DNA from 3 places in the Rhizobium grahamii genome. Region 2 is predicted to be linked to each of the others. Evidence: predicted binding sites of a transcription regulator. Region 2 holds the regulator's gene; each other region holds the start of a gene.
The links. Region 2 encodes LexA, which represses DNA repair genes until DNA is damaged. Its sites were predicted from a motif close to TGTTCNNNNTGTGTTCNG; they were not measured.
Positions count from the first base shown of each region.

Region 1 (5,327 bases), 920 kb from region 2:
CGCCAAGCAGGGTGCTGCCGGTGTGCTGTTCTCGTTTGCCGGCGCGCTCAACCGTGACGGCGCCGAAGATATCGTATCGCTCTACCTGCAGATCGCACGCAGCCTCGATCCCGATAGCGCCGACGCGCTGGTCATGCTCGGCGGCATTGCCGAGAAGCAGAGCCAGGTCGATCGCGCGATCGCGATCTACAAGGAAGTGCCTGACAATTCGCCGATGAGCCGCATCTCCGAGCTGCAGCTCGGGCTGGCGCTCGCCGAGGGCGGCAAGGTCGAAGAGGCCCGCAAGCACCTGCAGGGCCTGATCGAGTCGGACCCCAAGGACATCCGCAGCTATCTCGCGTACGGCAGCGTCCTTTCCGACGCCAAGGACTACAAGGCGATGGCTGAGAATTACGACAAGGCCGTCGACGCCATCGGCCCGCTGCCGGGCAAGAATGCCTGGACCGTCTTCTTCCAGCGCGGCATCGCCTACGAGCGCCTGAAGCAGTGGGACAAGGCAGAACCGAATTTCCGCAAGGCGCTGGAACTCAACGCGAACCAGCCGCAGGTCCTGAACTACCTCGGATATTCCTGGATCGACATGAACAAGAACCTCGACGAGGGGTTGACGATGATCAAGAAGGCCGTCGAGCTGCGCCCCGACGACGGCTACATCATCGACTCGCTCGGCTGGGCCTATTTCCGTCTCAACCGCTTCAACGACGCGGTGGACGAACTGGAGAAAGCGGCACAGATCAAGGCCGGCGACGCGACGATCAACGACCATCTGGGCGATGCTTACTGGCGCGTCGGTCGCAAGCTCGAAGCCGTCTATCAGTGGAACCGTGCGCTGGCTTCCGAGCCGGAGGCAGCCGAGATCCCGAAGATCAAGGACAAGATCACCAACGGCTTGCCGGACCAGAGCGAGAACCCTAAGGCCGCCGACAAGAAGCAGCCGGATCCTGCGCCGATCGAACCGAAGCCGGTGGACAAGAAGTCCTGACGCCTGATGCCGCTGACTGATATCGGCGATACGACCGCTATCCGTGAGGATGCCTTTGCCAAGATCAATCTGGCCCTGCATGTGACGGGCCAGAGGAGCGACGGCTATCACCTGCTGGAAATGCTGGTGACCTTTGCCCGGCATGGCGACACACTCGACTTCGCGCTTTCCGAAACCGATGCGTTCAGCGTTTCGGGGCGCTTCGGCGATGCACTTGACGACGGCGGCACCAATCTCGTGGTGAAGGCGCGTGACGCATTGCGCGCGGCCATCCAACAGGCCGGCGGCGATGCCCCTGCTGTTCGGATTCATCTGCAGAAGAACCTCCCGATTGCTTCAGGCATCGGCGGTGGATCCGCCGACGCGGCAGCGACGCTGCGTGGGCTGATGCGCTTGTGGCAGGTCTCGCTTCCGCAGCAGACCATCGATGCCGTTGCGCTTGGCCTTGGCGCGGACGTGCCGATGTGCCTCCACAGCCGGCCGCTGATCGCGCGCGGCATCGGCGAGGATATCGAGAACGTGGACCACATGCCTGTCTTCGCCATGGTTCTTGCCAATCCGTTGCGCGGCGTGTCGACGCCCGAGGTGTTCCGCAAGCTCGACAACAAGCGCAATCCTCCCCTCCCCGCCGAGCATCCAAGCTCATGGATGGAGGCACTTGGTGGCATGCGCAACGATCTGGAGCCAGCTGCCCGGGCATTGCTCCCCGAAATCGCTGCCGTTTCATCCATGCTGGCGGATGAAGGCGCGATGTTCGTGCGCATGTCCGGCTCGGGCGCAACCTGCTTCGGCATATTCGCGACCGCAGGTGACGCGGAAAAAGCCGCTCGCAGGCTTCAAGACACGCGCCCGGACTGGTATTTCCAGGCGACGGAAACGCTGGCAGGAGGCACGCATGCCGGGAATCGATGACAATCGTCCGTTCATTCCGGTCGGCATTGCCGTCCTGACGGTCTCCGATACCCGCACCTTGGCCGACGACCGTTCGGGCGACACGCTGGCGCAGCGCATTACCGACGCAGGGCACCGGCTCGTCGAACGCGCCATCGTTCCTGATGATCGGCAGAGCATCGCCAGTCAGGTCTCCGCGTGGACCGCTCGGAAGGACATCGATGTGGTGATCACGACCGGCGGCACCGGCTTTACCGGCCGCGATGTCACGCCCGAGGCGCTGGAACCGATCTTCGAAAAGCGGATGGACGGCTTTTCCGAAGTCTTCCACCGGATTTCCTACGACAAGATCGGGACATCGACGATCCAATCACGCGCTACGGCAGGCGTTGCTAATGCGACCTTCATCTTCGTGCTGCCAGGATCACCCGGCGCCTGCAAGGACGCCTGGGACGGCATCCTGAAGAGCCAGCTCGACTATCGCCACATGCCCTGCAATTTCGTGGAAATCATGCCGCGCCTTGATGAACACCTGAAGCGCGGCGGCGCGGCATAATAGCCCTAGCGCGCCGCGCGCGCGACCCATGAGGGAATCAGCTCGCTCGACAGGCGGCGTAGCTTCTGGCCCCTGACAAACTCAGACAAACGCATGCCGCTTCGCGCCGACGCCAGAGCCTCTTTCTTCGGCAGGAGCAGACCGAGCTCCAGCGGCGGCTTTGAACGGCCGATCCGCTTGAAGAAAGGCCGCCTGTAGCCTCTCGAGGCCGTGAACTGGGCGGGCAGCTTGTTCAGCGAGACATACTCGGCGATCTCGTCGATCCATCCGCTTTGCGGGCGTGCGCCCGGCTCGACGAAGAGCAGCCATTCTCCTCGCGCCGAGTGAAGTATGTCCTTGATGTCCCACTGTGAATGGAAACGGCAGCCGGCGGCATCCGCCACCTTTGACGTGCCGTCCCGCGAGCCGTGATCCAAGACCACAACATCGCTGACGAGCCCTTCAACCGCGCCTGCAACCAACACCGATAAGGTCTGAGCCAGTTCAGGTTCCTGGTCCTGGCACTCCAGCACTACTGTCAACATTGCCTATTTATAGAGCGCCGCACAAAGTTTTGCCAGCGCCACTTTCCCAATTTTGTTCTTGCATTGTTCTCATTTTCCCGATAGGAATTTAATCATCAAAACGGGCGGAGGCAATGGCTTCCGACGCTGGAGAATCCGATGAACGAGCAGTCCCTTGCAGGGCAGGCCGCATTCGCGCCTGCTAATACGGCAGATATTGCCGATGCGATGATCGTCTCCTCCGGTCTGAGGATCGAGGTGGATCGCCGGCGCGGCAGAGCTGCCGGCCTGAACCCGACCGGCCGCTTCGAACCGCTGCGGCGGGAAACGTTCGATGATGGCTGGCAGACGCTCGAAGAACTGCCGCCGTTCAAGACCGAAGTGCAGATCGAAAAGCCGCGCACCGCGATCACACGCAACGAGTCGCCCGATATCCCTTTCGATCGGTCGATCAATCCGTATCGCGGCTGCGAGCATGGCTGCATCTACTGCTTTGCCCGTCCGACCCACGCCTACATGGGCCTGTCGGCGGGGCTGGATTTCGAGGCAAAGCTTTTTGCAAAGCCCGATGCCGCACGCTTGCTGGAACGTGAATTGGCCAAGCCCGGCTACAAGCCGCGGGTGATTGCGATCGGCACCAACACCGACCCCTATCAGCCGATCGAGAAGGAATGGCGGGTCATGCGCCAGATCCTCGAAGTTCTCGAAAAGGCAAACCATCCGGTTTCGATCGTCACCAAGTCGGCGCTGATCCTGCGCGATATCGACATTCTTGAACGAATGGCCGCAAAGAACCTGATCCGCGCGTCGCTGTCGGTGACCACGCTCGACCGCAAGCTGGCACGTACGATGGAGCCGAGAGCCTCGACGCCGACGCGTCGGCTGGAAGCGATCCGCCTGTTGAGCGAAGCCGGCGTACCGACGTCGGTGATGGTCGCCCCTGTTATTCCTGCGCTCAACGACCACGAGGTCGAGCGTATCCTTGAAGCAGCGCGCGCCGCTGGGGCGCTGGAGGCGGGCTACGTCATTCTTCGCCTGCCGCTTGAGGTTTCGCCACTGTTCCGCGACTGGCTGCTGCAGAACTACCCCGACCGGTATCGTCATGTCATGTCGCTCGTGCGGTCGATGCGCGGGGGCAAGGATTATGACGCCGAGTTCGGCAAGCGGATGAAGGGCGCCGGCCCCTATGCCTGGCAAATCGCCCGCCGCTTCGAGATGGCGACGAAACGCCTCGGCATGACGCGCCGGACGATGCCCTTGCGCGACGATCTCTTTACGCCGCCCGATGGCAGCGGCGTGCAGCTGTCGCTGCTCTGACAAGCTTGCAGACGGGCTCCCCTGACCGTCTGCCTCCAGGTCCCCGGCCCGCCGCCCTGATCCGGGGACTTGCAGGAAATCGGGTTGGCGTGCGAAGTTCTGCCGCATGAAACGTCGCACGCCACCCGATTCTCCTATGCTTTTCGAAGACCTCCCCCTCGTTCCGGATTTTCGGCTCGAGCTTAAAGCGCGCAAGGCCGGGCATTGGCCCGTAGCCGGCGCCGACGAGGCAGGACGGGGACCGCTGGCAGGCCCGGTGGTCGCAGCCGCAGTCATCCTCGATCCGAAACGCATCCCTGAAGGCCTGAACGATTCCAAGCAGCTGTCCGCGCAGCGCCGCGAGGAACTGTTCGAACAGATATTGGCGACGGCGACCGTCTCCATCGCCTCTTCGAGCTCCAGGCGGATCGATGAAACCGATATTCGCAAGGCAAGCCTCGACGCCATGCGCCGCGCCGTCTGCGGCCTCGCGATCCCTGCAAGCTACGTACTGACCGATGGCCTTGACGTGCCGCCCGGCCTTGATTGCCCGGGCAGGCGGTGGTGAAGGGTGATGCGCGCTCCGTGTCGATCGCGGCCGCGTCTATCATCGCCAAGGTGACGCGCGATCGCATGATGACGCGCGCCGATATCGTCTTCCCGGCTTACGGCTTTGCGTCGCATGCCGGATACGGCACCGCGCAGCATCGCGCCGGGATCGACCAGCATGGCCCCTGCTCCCTCCACCGGATGAGTTTCCGGCCGCTAAGACGAGACGAGATCTCTGAAGGCTAGAGCGCTGTGCGTCCCTAAGGACGCACAAAGGATGCTCTATCTTCCTGAACATACGTGACAGCCTTTCCGAAAATCTGTTCCGATTTCCGGGCGGATGCCTTAGCTCAACTCCTAGCACAAACGAAAAAAGCCCCGCATTGGCGGGGCTCTTCAAAGACCGGAGACCGGATCTCAGTTCAGGCGGGTCTTTACCTGGCCGACGGCGTCGCTGAAGAGCGTCGACTGGACCTTGGTATCGGCCTTCTTTGCCAGAACCGATTCAGCAGCTGCGATTGCCAGATCGACGGCAGCGGAACGAACCGCC
Region 1 is NZ_CP043498.1:284,448-289,774, reverse strand. It holds gene FZ934_RS01450 (tetratricopeptide repeat protein) at 1-982, shown strand, start outside; gene FZ934_RS01445 (4-(cytidine 5'-diphospho)-2-C-methyl-D-erythritol kinase) at 989-1,894, shown strand; gene moaB (molybdenum cofactor biosynthesis protein B) at 1,878-2,429, shown strand; gene FZ934_RS01435 (glycosyl transferase) at 2,435-2,953, opposite strand; gene FZ934_RS01430 (PA0069 family radical SAM protein) at 3,092-4,249, shown strand; partial or broken gene FZ934_RS01425 (ribonuclease HII) at 4,356-5,023, shown strand; gene FZ934_RS01420 (F0F1 ATP synthase subunit B) at 5,195-5,327, opposite strand, start outside.
Region 1: the regulator LexA is predicted to act here: its motif matches at 3,007-3,024, upstream of FZ934_RS01430 (PA0069 family radical SAM protein).

Region 2 (5,327 bases):
CGAGACCGATGCCGCGCTGTGCCGAGAGCGACGTCCGGTTCGCCTTGTCGAAGGAAGACTTGTAAACGAGGCCAATGCCGAGCTTGTCGCAGAGCTCCTTCAGAACGCCGGCGATCATGAACGCATGGTCGCGGCTTTCCATCTGGCAGGGCCCGGCGATCAGAGACAGCTTGCCTGCGTTGGAAAAGGAGACGTGGCCGGCGCCTTCGCCAACCACGACTTCGGAATTTGTCTGGCTCATCGTTTCTCCTCGAAGGCGAAGAGCGCGCCCTGCCCGGGCGCAGCCTTCACCAGAATTCGATTGTTCTTGCGCGTGTAGGTCATCCCGTTAGCAGCCAAATGCGCTTCTGTCACGGCGAGATCGCCAACCTTGAAGACGATCGCAACGCCTCGCAGACCGCGATCCGCAGCGGGAGCCGCAAGATCGAAATAGGCGTCGAGCCCATCCGGCGAAAGAATACAAACCCGCGCATTCGGCGCGATTACGCTGACCCCGAACGCATCCTCGCGCACGGCGCCTGAGCACGACACATGCCGCATGAAGAGCGAGAATGCCTTGGGATCGGGCGCCGTCAGAACGATATCGGCAATACCGGTGACCCCGTTATCGTGCGTTTCCAATGCTTTGCGATCGGCGGGCAAGGGGTTGACCCGCTGGCAGGTAAACAGGAAGAAATCCGGCGCTCTCAGATCGGCCGCAAAAGCAAGCCGAAAGGCAGCTGTCGTTTCCGTCCCATCCGGCATTTTCATCGGACGGGAAAACTGAAGCATGTCACCGCCGCTGATCTTGTCGGCCTGAAAACGGGCGTGGTCGCGGTCAGCATCAGAGGTGCCGAGAACGACCGCGGACATGCCTTCATCGCCGCAGCGAAACCGAAATGCCCGATCGCGAGATGTGAAACTGTTCCCCTTCTTCAGCGACGTCTCGTAAATATCGGTGTCCGCGATCCCGAGTGGTTCCAGATATGTTTTGTCGGCGAAGAAAACGCAGGCGTTTTCCGTTCCAAACGGATGACGGGCATCAGCCGCCACGGTGAAGCCAAGCTTGCCGAGCCGCTCGCGGGCGAGACCTATGTTGGCCACCGGCAGGACGATGTGATCAAGAGGATGGGCTTCACTCACAGGCAGATCCTCCTTCCAAAACCAGCATCGGTGTGCGCCCGATGGCAGAACAATGCAACAAGCTTTCGATATCCCGCAAATGAAATGCAAAAACAGGACAAGTCCGACGCAAGTTTTACGAAAATTTAGGCACTTGCAGAACACATATGGAACATATAGTGTCCGTTCTGGCTTTGTTTCACGACTCTGGGGTTCGACTTCGATGCTGACACGCAAGCAACAGGAGCTTCTTCTCTTCATTCACGAGCGAATGAAAGAGTCCGGCGTCCCGCCGTCCTTCGACGAAATGAAGGATGCACTCGACCTCGCTTCGAAGTCGGGCATTCATCGCCTCATCACCGCTCTCGAGGAGCGCGGCTTCATTCGTCGACTGCCGAACAGAGCGCGCGCGCTCGAGGTTATCAAGCTGCCGGAGGCATACAGCCCCAGCATTCAGCCTCGGCGTGGCTTTTCGCCCAGCGTGATCGAAGGCAGCCTTGGGAAGCCGCAACCTGCCCCTGCGCCGAAACCCGCCCCTAGTGCCGACAACGGCAATTCCGTCTCCGTGCCCGTCATGGGACGCATTGCTGCGGGCGTTCCGATTTCGGCAATCCAGAACAACACCCATGATATTTCGGTGCCAGCCGACATGCTGGCATCCGGCGAACATTACGCGCTTGAGGTCAAAGGCGACTCGATGATCGAGGCCGGCATTTTCGACGGCGATACGGTCATCATTCGCAATGGCAGCACGGCCAACCCCGGCGACATCGTCGTGGCCCTGGTCGACGACGAGGAAGCGACGTTGAAGCGCTTCCGCCGCAAGGGGGCATCGATCGCGCTGGAAGCCGCCAATCCGGCTTACGAAACGCGCATTTTCGGCCCTGACCGCGTCAAGGTACAGGGTAAGCTTGTCGGGCTGATCCGCCGGTATCACTAGGCTGCCGCACGGCGTCCGCATAGGCTCCGGTGCGCCAATCATAGGCCCGCTGCCGCATCCAGGGACGGTCGAGGCCGGTGTATGCTGTGTTGATCACCGGTGATCCCTGGTCATCAATGCGTATTTCCAGGGCGCCGGTTCGCCGAAGGCTATCGCCGGTAAACAGAAGCGATCCGGACCTGCACTGCGCAAGCCGCACCCGAGCGGGCGTGATGACGATGTCTGCAACGTCGCATGCTGAGCCGAGATAGGCGAGATTGTCGACGACGACGACCAGATAGCCGCTCTTCAAAGTCACAGCGCACCACGCTGATTTTGCGCAGGAAAATTGCGTCGTTTCCGTCGATCGACGCATGAGATCGGTCGCCGCGCGCCGCTCTTTCGCGGTCAGGACCACACGCTCGTGATCCCGCTTTTGCGGTGGCGGCGGGACATCCGTGAGGATCAGCGGCGGCACTTGCGGCTCGATCGCCAGCGCCCGCTGCCATTGATTGAAGATGAACTCTCCGGGCTTTGGTTTGTTGGTCGCCAGCACCTCGTCGTCGACGACTGCGACCAGCGAGCCGTCATCCGATACGAGCAACTCCGGCAAAGGTGATCCCGGCAGAAACCTGAGGCAGGCGGTCGCGATGAGCATGACGGCAAAGCCGAGATATTTGAGGCGCGTGAAAAGCAGCGTCTGCAACAGGAACGCCAGAGAGGCGACGGCAAAGTACCATGCCGGAAGGCGGCCGACGTCGACGGTGCCTCCCCAGCCCGACACCGTCTTGGCGATGTCGATGACGATATCCAGACCGAAGCCCGCTATCTTCCAGGGCAGAACGTCAAGGCCGAGCGGCGTCAGCAGCATTGCCAGCATGCCCATAGGCATGACGACGAACGAGATAACCGGCATCGCCATCAGGTTCGCCGGCAGGCCATAGGCGCTCAGGCGGTGAAAATGCTCGATTGAGAAGAGTGCGGTCGAGAAGCCGCCAATCATCGACGTCAGGGCAATGCCGGCGAAGAAGCGAAACACGAAGCCGATCGGTTTGAACACGGGGTGAACGAATAGCGCCTTGCCGGGCATCGAGCCGCTTATCCAGCCGACATAACCCGAAACTAGGGCCAGCGTGGCGGCGAACGACATCTGAAAGCTTGGTCCGAGCACTGCCGACGGCGATGTCAGGATGATCAGCAGGGCAGAAAGCGCCACGTTACGGAGGCTGATCGAGGGACGGTCGAAGAGCGCCGCGACCAGCATGATCGCCATCATGATATAGGCTCGTTCGGCCGAGACCGCGAAGCCGGATATGAGATAGTAGGCCGTCAGTGCGGCCAACGCGCCGGCTGCAGCAATTTTCTTGGTCGGATAGGCCTGCGCGAAGGCCGGGAAAAGGCCGAAGACCGCTCGTAGGCCAATAAAGAAAATGCCGGCTGACAGCGCCATGTTCAGCCCGGAAATGGCGACGATATGGGCGAGCCCGGATTGACGCAAGGCCTCGGTCGTCTCGTCCGAGATCGCCCGGCGCTCGTCGGTGACAAGCGAGGCGGCAAAGGCGCCGGTATCGCCAGGCAGGATGGACCGGATGCGCTCGCCGATGCTGCTTCTCAGCCGATACAGGCCTTCGACGATCGTGTCGGGTGCCGAGCGCCGTGGCGACAGAGCATCAGGAGCGACTTCGACCGGTTCACCATAGGCAAAGCCATTTGCGCCGACGCCAGCGAAATATGCGTCGAACGCGAAATCGTTCAATCCGGGCAACGCCGGCCCGGCTGGAGGTGTGAAGCGGGCACGGACTTCTATCCAGCTACCGATCGGAATTGGCGCATCCCCGCGCGCCAGCAGAGACACACGTTCTGGCATGCGCTTCAGCGCCGGTGACGCAGTTCGCTCCACCGCGAGGATATAGCGCCACCGGCCCTTGTCATCACCCTCGCGGCGTTCGACTCGACCGGTCAGTGTGGTGGTGACGGCTGAATCGAGAATGATCGTCCCTGCCCGCCACGTCTCTATCTGCGCTGCCAACATGCCGCCGACGCAAAGGAGACCGGCAAGTGCGGCGCGCCGTGGTAGCGGTCGACCGGCGCCCGCCGCGACGAAGACCAGGGCCAGGAAAGTAATCCATGCGCCCAGCCTGAACAATGAGGCGTCGGTGTCGAACTCGAACCAGGCAACGGCGCCAGCGCCTGCCAGCACCGGCGCGCAAAGAAACAGACGTCCATGATCCAGTTCCGCGGCCAGCGCCAGCCTGCCGGCAGACCAGCGCCTGCTTGCCTGCCGGGCGATTTTTGACGGCCACCGCGATGACGTTTGCGTGAATGTGGGCGTTGCACGACGCGCGATCACGACGTGTGCCGACGCGGATACGCCTGCTGTCGCAAGCGGTGCGCCCGAGTCGACCTCGATCGTCTTCAACTCCGGCATGCATTCCTGCCCGCAACGACCCCATCCTACAACCAGAATGCAAGCTATCCGGCCCTCAGGCAACAATAATCGATTGAATTAAAGAGAGAATTTCGAACACCGAAAAGCCAAGGATTATCATTAGCTTCCGCTATGCAAGTACGGCATCTCTGCGGTGCTTAAAAGTTGATACTGCGATGCACAAAATGGCATCACGGTAACTTGGCATTAGGGCCGCGATCATATAGCTATCGTCGACGACGCTTAACCCTATGGCGCTTTTATGGCGCCACCCGCCAGTTTGGAGGATCAGAATGACGGAACAAAGCGCAACACTGAAAATCGGTGACAAATCAGTCGATCTCGCCGTCAAGAGCGGCACGATCGGCCCTGATGTCATCGATATCGGCGCCCTGTACAAGAACACGGCTTCCTTCACGTACGATCCTGGTTTCACCTCGACCGCATCCTGTGAATCGAAAATTACCTACATCGACGGCGACGAAGGCGTTCTTCTGCACCGCGGTTATCCGATCGAGCAGCTCGCCGAGCACGGCGACTTCCTCGAAGTCTGCTACCTGCTTCTCTACGGCGAACTGCCGACTGCAGCACAGAAGAAGGACTTCGACTATCGTGTAACGCACCATACGATGGTGCACGAGCAGATGAGCCGCTTCTTCACCGGCTTCCGCCGCGACGCACACCCGATGGCCGTTATGTGCGGCTGCGTCGGCGCCCTGTCGGCCTTCTATCATGACTCGACCGACATCACCGATCCGCACCAGCGCATGGTCGCTTCGCTGCGCATGATTGCCAAGATGCCGACGATCGCGGCGATGGCCTACAAGTACCATATCGGTCAGCCCTTCGTTTACCCGAAGAACGATCTCGACTACGCGT
Region 2 is NZ_CP043498.1:1,201,883-1,207,209, reverse strand. It holds gene kdsA (3-deoxy-8-phosphooctulonate synthase) at 1-241, opposite strand, end outside; gene FZ934_RS06015 (VOC family protein) at 238-1,122, opposite strand; gene lexA (transcriptional repressor LexA) at 1,325-2,041, shown strand; gene FZ934_RS06005 (ComEC/Rec2 family competence protein) at 1,995-4,448, opposite strand; gene gltA (citrate synthase) at 4,742-5,327, shown strand, end outside.

Region 3 (5,327 bases), 1.4 Mb from region 2:
GACTGCTGCACCGGCTTCGGCGGCGCCAGCTTGACGCCCTCGAGTTCCAGCATGCGCGCTTTCGACACCGATCCGCCAGGCGCTGAGAAGCCGCCGATCTTGTTGCCGGCGGCGAGAACGCGGTGGCAGGGGATGATCAGGGCGACGGGATTCTTGGCCATCGCCTGACCGACATCGCGGGCGGCTTCCGGGCCGTGGCCAAGTTGCTTGGCGAGCGCGCCATAGGTCGTGGTCTCGCCCCAGCGCAGGCGGCGGGCGGCAGCGTAGATCTCGCGGAAGAAATCGTCCTGACCGGCGAGATCCAGCGCGAGATCGGAAAAGTCGATCGCTTCGCCGGCGAAGTACCGCTTCACGGCGGCGATGGCTTTCGCGATGTCGGGCGTCGGTGCTGCCGGCTTGGCGTCCGGTATGCGGCGGAGCAGCAGGCGCTCGGTGGCATCCGCGCTTGATGTCGGCAACTGGAAACGGGTGATGCCGACGGCATTCCAGGCGATGCCGCAGAAACCGCCCGCCGTTTCGAAAATGGCATAATGCTGTGCTTGATCGGCCATTGGTCTCGCCTCCCGATATCGAAGCTTATCGGCCGTGGAATTGGCCTGCCCCAAAAATCGTCCTCGCTGGCGACGAATTCAACCCGTTTCTTGCGCGTCCGTCAGCCGCGCGCCTGCCTGGGCTCGGCTTCCTCTTCCGCCGGCGTCACCAGATCGGGGCACAGGTTGGCGAAAACGGCGTCGAAGAGAGCTGCGATCTTTTGCGGCTCGTAGCGCCTTGACGCTTCGAGGGCTGCGCGCGACAGCGCCGGGATGGCCTCGGGTTTCGCCGCCATAGCCGCGATCTCACCAGCCAACGCCTTGTCGTCGCCGGGATCGAAGAGATAACCGTCCTTGCCCGGATCGATCGACTCGGGAATGCCGCCCGAGCGAGCGCCGATGACGGGCACGCCTTGCGCAAAGGCCTCGATCACCACGCGACCGAAGGGCTCGCGGAAGAGCGAGGGCACGACCAGCACGTCGATCTGCGGGAAGAAGTCCTCGGGCTTTGTCCAGCCAAGGAACTTGGTGTTTTCGCTCGGAAATTTCTGCGGCAGCGACTTCGAGTAATCGCTCTTGGCGCTGCCGGCGATCACGAAGCGCACGTTCGGATCATTGACCAGCCGGTGGGCGGCGAGCGCCAGCGTGTCGAGGCCCTTGACCGGATCATGCACGCCGATGAAGCCGAAACGCATCGGCCCCTCAGGCGCCTTGCGCGGTTCGCTGCGGGCAATCGAGGGAACGGCGCCGGGCACGCGGTGGGTGCTGGCGTTCGGAAAATAGTCATGCTCGGTGTGGCGGCCGATGATGAAATCGGTCTCGCCGATCACGGCATCGACGTAGCGCGAGAAGAACTTCTTGCCGTAAGAGGAGACCTGGCAGGAGGAACAGGCGCGCACGCAATTGTCGTCGCCGCGCCGCATGCTAGCCTTCCAGCACAAGAGAAAGGCGCTACGCAGGATATGACAGACTGGCACACCTGAACGCTTGGCCGCCGCCCAGGTGGCGACATTGATGTTCTCGATGCTGTCGGTCAACACGATGTCAGGCTTGAAGCGGCGGATTTCGCGGCGCATGACCAGGTAGGCGCGCGGATTGAAATTCTCCAGCGCGTGCCAGATGAGCTTTTTCCAGCCCGGCCGAGGCAGGCGATAGTTCCAGTCGATGTTCAGCGTTTTCAGCCGGTGAACCGGTACGCCGTCGTAGATCTCATGCTTGTCCTCGCCCGCCACGTTGACGACTTCGAGGTCGTGGCCGGCCGATATCAGGAGCTTGGCGACCATCATCGCCGAGATCGGGCCGCCACCATCGATGAAGGGCGGAAAGGCCGCGCAGGCCATCAGGATACGCATGACAGAACTCCCGGCAGCGATATTGCTTGTTCTTCTTTTGTTCTTGATTTACCCGGATCACCTGTTACCATACCCGTGTTCCCTGGATAGACAGAGGCGGGGCGGATGCTCCGGTGATTGGTCATGCACGAACAGAACACGCAATCGTCCTTCGATTTCGCAAGCCGTACGATGCACCCGAAATCGTCAAGATTTGGCAAAGAAACCCTGTTTTTCGCGATCCTGCCGGATCCCGAAGCCAGACAGCGCTGCATGGAAATCCAGCAAAAACTGAAGCGGGACCACGACGCTCTCCTCTCGCCCTTACCGCCCGAGCGGCTGCATGTCTCGCTCTATGGCGTCGCCAGCGCCGAGAAGATCAAGGACGACATTATCTTCGCGGCCTGCCGGGCGGCGTCGGCGATCGATGCCTGCTGTTTCGATCTCAGCTTCGACCATGTCGCGACGTTCAAGACCGCACCACGCAATGCGATCGTGCTGTCAGGCAATGGCGGGCGGGAACTGCTGCGGCAACTGCATGTCCGGATTGGCATCGAGATGCACGCCATCGGCTGCGACCCTCATGTGAAAATCGACTTCCAGCCGCATGCCACCTTATTCTACGCCGACGACGTCATTGCCAGAACCGGGCTTGATGTGCCGATCACCCTGCCGGTGCGGGAATTTGTGCTGTTGCACAAACGGCCCGGCGAGCAAGCCTATGAGCACATCGCGCGCTGGCCGCTACAGAACCGCGGCTGACGGCTTGCCACTGCAGCAGGAACACGCTTAAAGCTCCTGCAGCAATGGCAGCAGCGGAGGCAGCAATGGATACGTCCGAGATCATCATTTCAGGCGATACGGCAGGTATCGAGTGGCGGGTTCCGGTGCTGCGCTTCAAGGGCAGCGATTCAAGCGCGCCGAAGATCCACATCCAGGCGGCGCTGCATGCCAACGAACTGCCAGGGACGGCGCTCGTCCATTTTCTCTGTGAGATGCTGCGCAAGGCCGAGAGTGCCGGCCAGATCCGCAGCGATATCACCATCATTCCGCATGCCAATCCTGTGGGTGCGGCGCAGTCGCATTTCGGCGAGCTTCAGGGGCGCTTCGACCTCGGCACCCGGACCAATTTCAATCGCGAGTTCCCGCTGATCTCAGTCAAGGAGCGCGATGGGCTCGTTGCCAATCTCAGCCGCTACGATGCAGTCGACCGGCTGAAGCGACAGCTGATGCACATGGCGCTCGGCTGCGATCTGGTGATCGACCTGCATTGCGACGATGAATCGCTGCAATACGCCTATATCGACGACGCCTTCTGGCCTGAGGCGTCCGATCTAGCATCGGCGCTCGACATGGAAGCCGTCCTGCTCTCCGACGGCGAAAGCTCGGCCTTCGAGGAGGCGGTCGGTTTTGCCTGGAAACACGAAACGGCAGGCGAAAAGAAGACACAGCTGCCCGGCAAGCTCTCGGTGACGGTCGAGCTTCGCGGCGGAAGCGACGTCTATCCCGACCTTGCGAAGAAGGATGCCGAGGGTCTGTTCAAATTCCTCGCCAAGCGTGGTGCGATCGATGCGGCCGTGACGCTTTCGCCCTTTACCGGGCCCGCCGTACCGCTCGACAATGTGGAGATGATCCGGGCACCGGAAGCCGGCACCGTACTCTTCCATCGCAACCTCGGCGATCAGGTCAGCGAAGGCGATCTGCTGGCGACGATCATCACGCGGCCCGGCATGCCTGATGGCACTGTCGAGGTCCGCGCGCCGCAAGCCGGCCTCGTCCTGACGCGCACCTCTTCAAGGCTGGTGCGCCGCCGCGCCGACCTGATGAAGATCGCTTGCAAGACCGCCAGCAAGGCGGAGCGCAAGGCCGGAACGCTGGAGAACTGAATGACCGTCACGATCTATGGCATCAAGAATTGCGACACGATGAAGAAGGCCCGCAATTGGCTTGAGGAGCACGACGTCGCCTACGCCTTCCACGACTACAAGGCGTCCGGCATCGACCGGGCGCACCTGGAGACGTGGACTGAGGAAGCCGGCTGGGAGACGGTTCTCAACCGCGCCGGCACGACCTTCCGCAAGCTGCCCGACAACGCCCGTGAAAACCTCGACCGGGAAAAGGCGATCGCGCTGATGCTCGAGCAGCCGTCGATGATCAAGCGGCCGGTCGTCGAGGCGGACGGCAAGCTGCTGGTCGGTTTCAAGCCCGATCTCTACGGCGCGTTCTTCAAGGACTGATCCCATGTCGAAGACGACGCGCGCCACCCAGGCTCTCGCCAAATCGGGCGTGAGCTTTACCGTCCACACCTATGATTACGACCCGAACGCCGAGCGCGTGGGTCTGCAGGCGGCCGAGGCGATCGGCGAAGAGCCGCACCGGGTGCTCAAGACGCTGATGGCCGAAGTCGACGGGAAGGCTGTCTGCGTCGTCGTCCCCTCCGACCGCGAAGTCAGCATGAAGAAGCTCGCCGCCGCCTTTGGCGGCAAGTCGGCCAACATGATGAAGCCCGCGGACGCGGAACGTCTGACAGGATACCATGTCGGCGGCATCAGCCCTTCGGCCAGAAGAAGGCTGTGCCAACGGCGATCGAGGAAGCGGCGTTGAGCGAAGCCCTCGTCTACATCAACGGCGGGCAGCGCGGCCTGCAGGTTCGGCTTGCGCCCGGCGACGCATTGAAGGCGCTGAAGGCAAGTGCTGCGCGCCTGATTGCTTAGCGCCGTGCTTCATTTTCGCCGCAAAGCGATCTAACTCTCTCCTACTCTGTCCGTTTTCAAGAAGGTGATCGATTATGAACGTCATGCCGCAAAGCCAGAACGCCGTGGACCCCATCAAGCTCGACAAGCTCGCCGAAGTCGCCGTCAAGGTGGGTTTGCAGCTGCAGAGCGGCCAGGATCTCGTCGTCACCGCGCCCGTGGTGGCACTGCCGCTCGTGCGGCTGATCACCAAGCATGCCTACCAGGCCGGCGCCGGCCTCGTGACGGCGTTCTACTCCGACGAAGAGTCGACGCTGGCGCGCTATCAGTACGGCAATGACGCGAGCTTCGATCGCGCTTCGAACTGGCTCTATGACGGAATGGCGAAGGCCTATGAGGGTGGCGCTGCGCGGCTTGCGGTCGCCGGCGATAACCCGATGCTGCTTTCCGAGCAGGATCCGGCAAAGGTCGGACGCGCCAATCGCGCGATGTCGGCTGCCTACAAGCCGGCGCTCGAGAAGATTTCCAACTTCGACATCAACTGGAACATCGTCTCCTATCCCAATCCTTCATGGGCCAAGCTGGTGTTCCCAACGATCCCGAGCCGATCGCGGTTGCAAAGCTTGCCAAGGCGATCTTTGCCGCTTCCCGCGTCGACCTCGACGACCCGATCGCCGCATGGGCCGAACACAATGCCAATCTGGCGAAACGCTCCGGCTGGCTGAACGGTGAGCGCTTCGCGTCGCTGCACTTCACGGGTCCGGGCACGGACC
Region 3 is NZ_CP043498.1:3,691,011-3,696,337, reverse strand. It holds gene FZ934_RS17790 (methylated-DNA--[protein]-cysteine S-methyltransferase) at 1-551, opposite strand, end outside; gene FZ934_RS17785 (glycosyltransferase) at 653-1,882, opposite strand; gene FZ934_RS17780 (2'-5' RNA ligase family protein) at 2,054-2,623, shown strand; gene FZ934_RS17775 (M14 family zinc carboxypeptidase) at 2,689-3,747, shown strand; gene FZ934_RS17770 (ArsC family reductase) at 3,748-4,098, shown strand; partial or broken gene ybaK (Cys-tRNA(Pro) deacylase) at 4,103-4,575, shown strand; partial or broken gene FZ934_RS17760 (aminopeptidase) at 4,731-5,327, shown strand, end outside.
Region 3: the regulator LexA is predicted to act here: its motif matches at 1,910-1,927, upstream of FZ934_RS17780 (2'-5' RNA ligase family protein).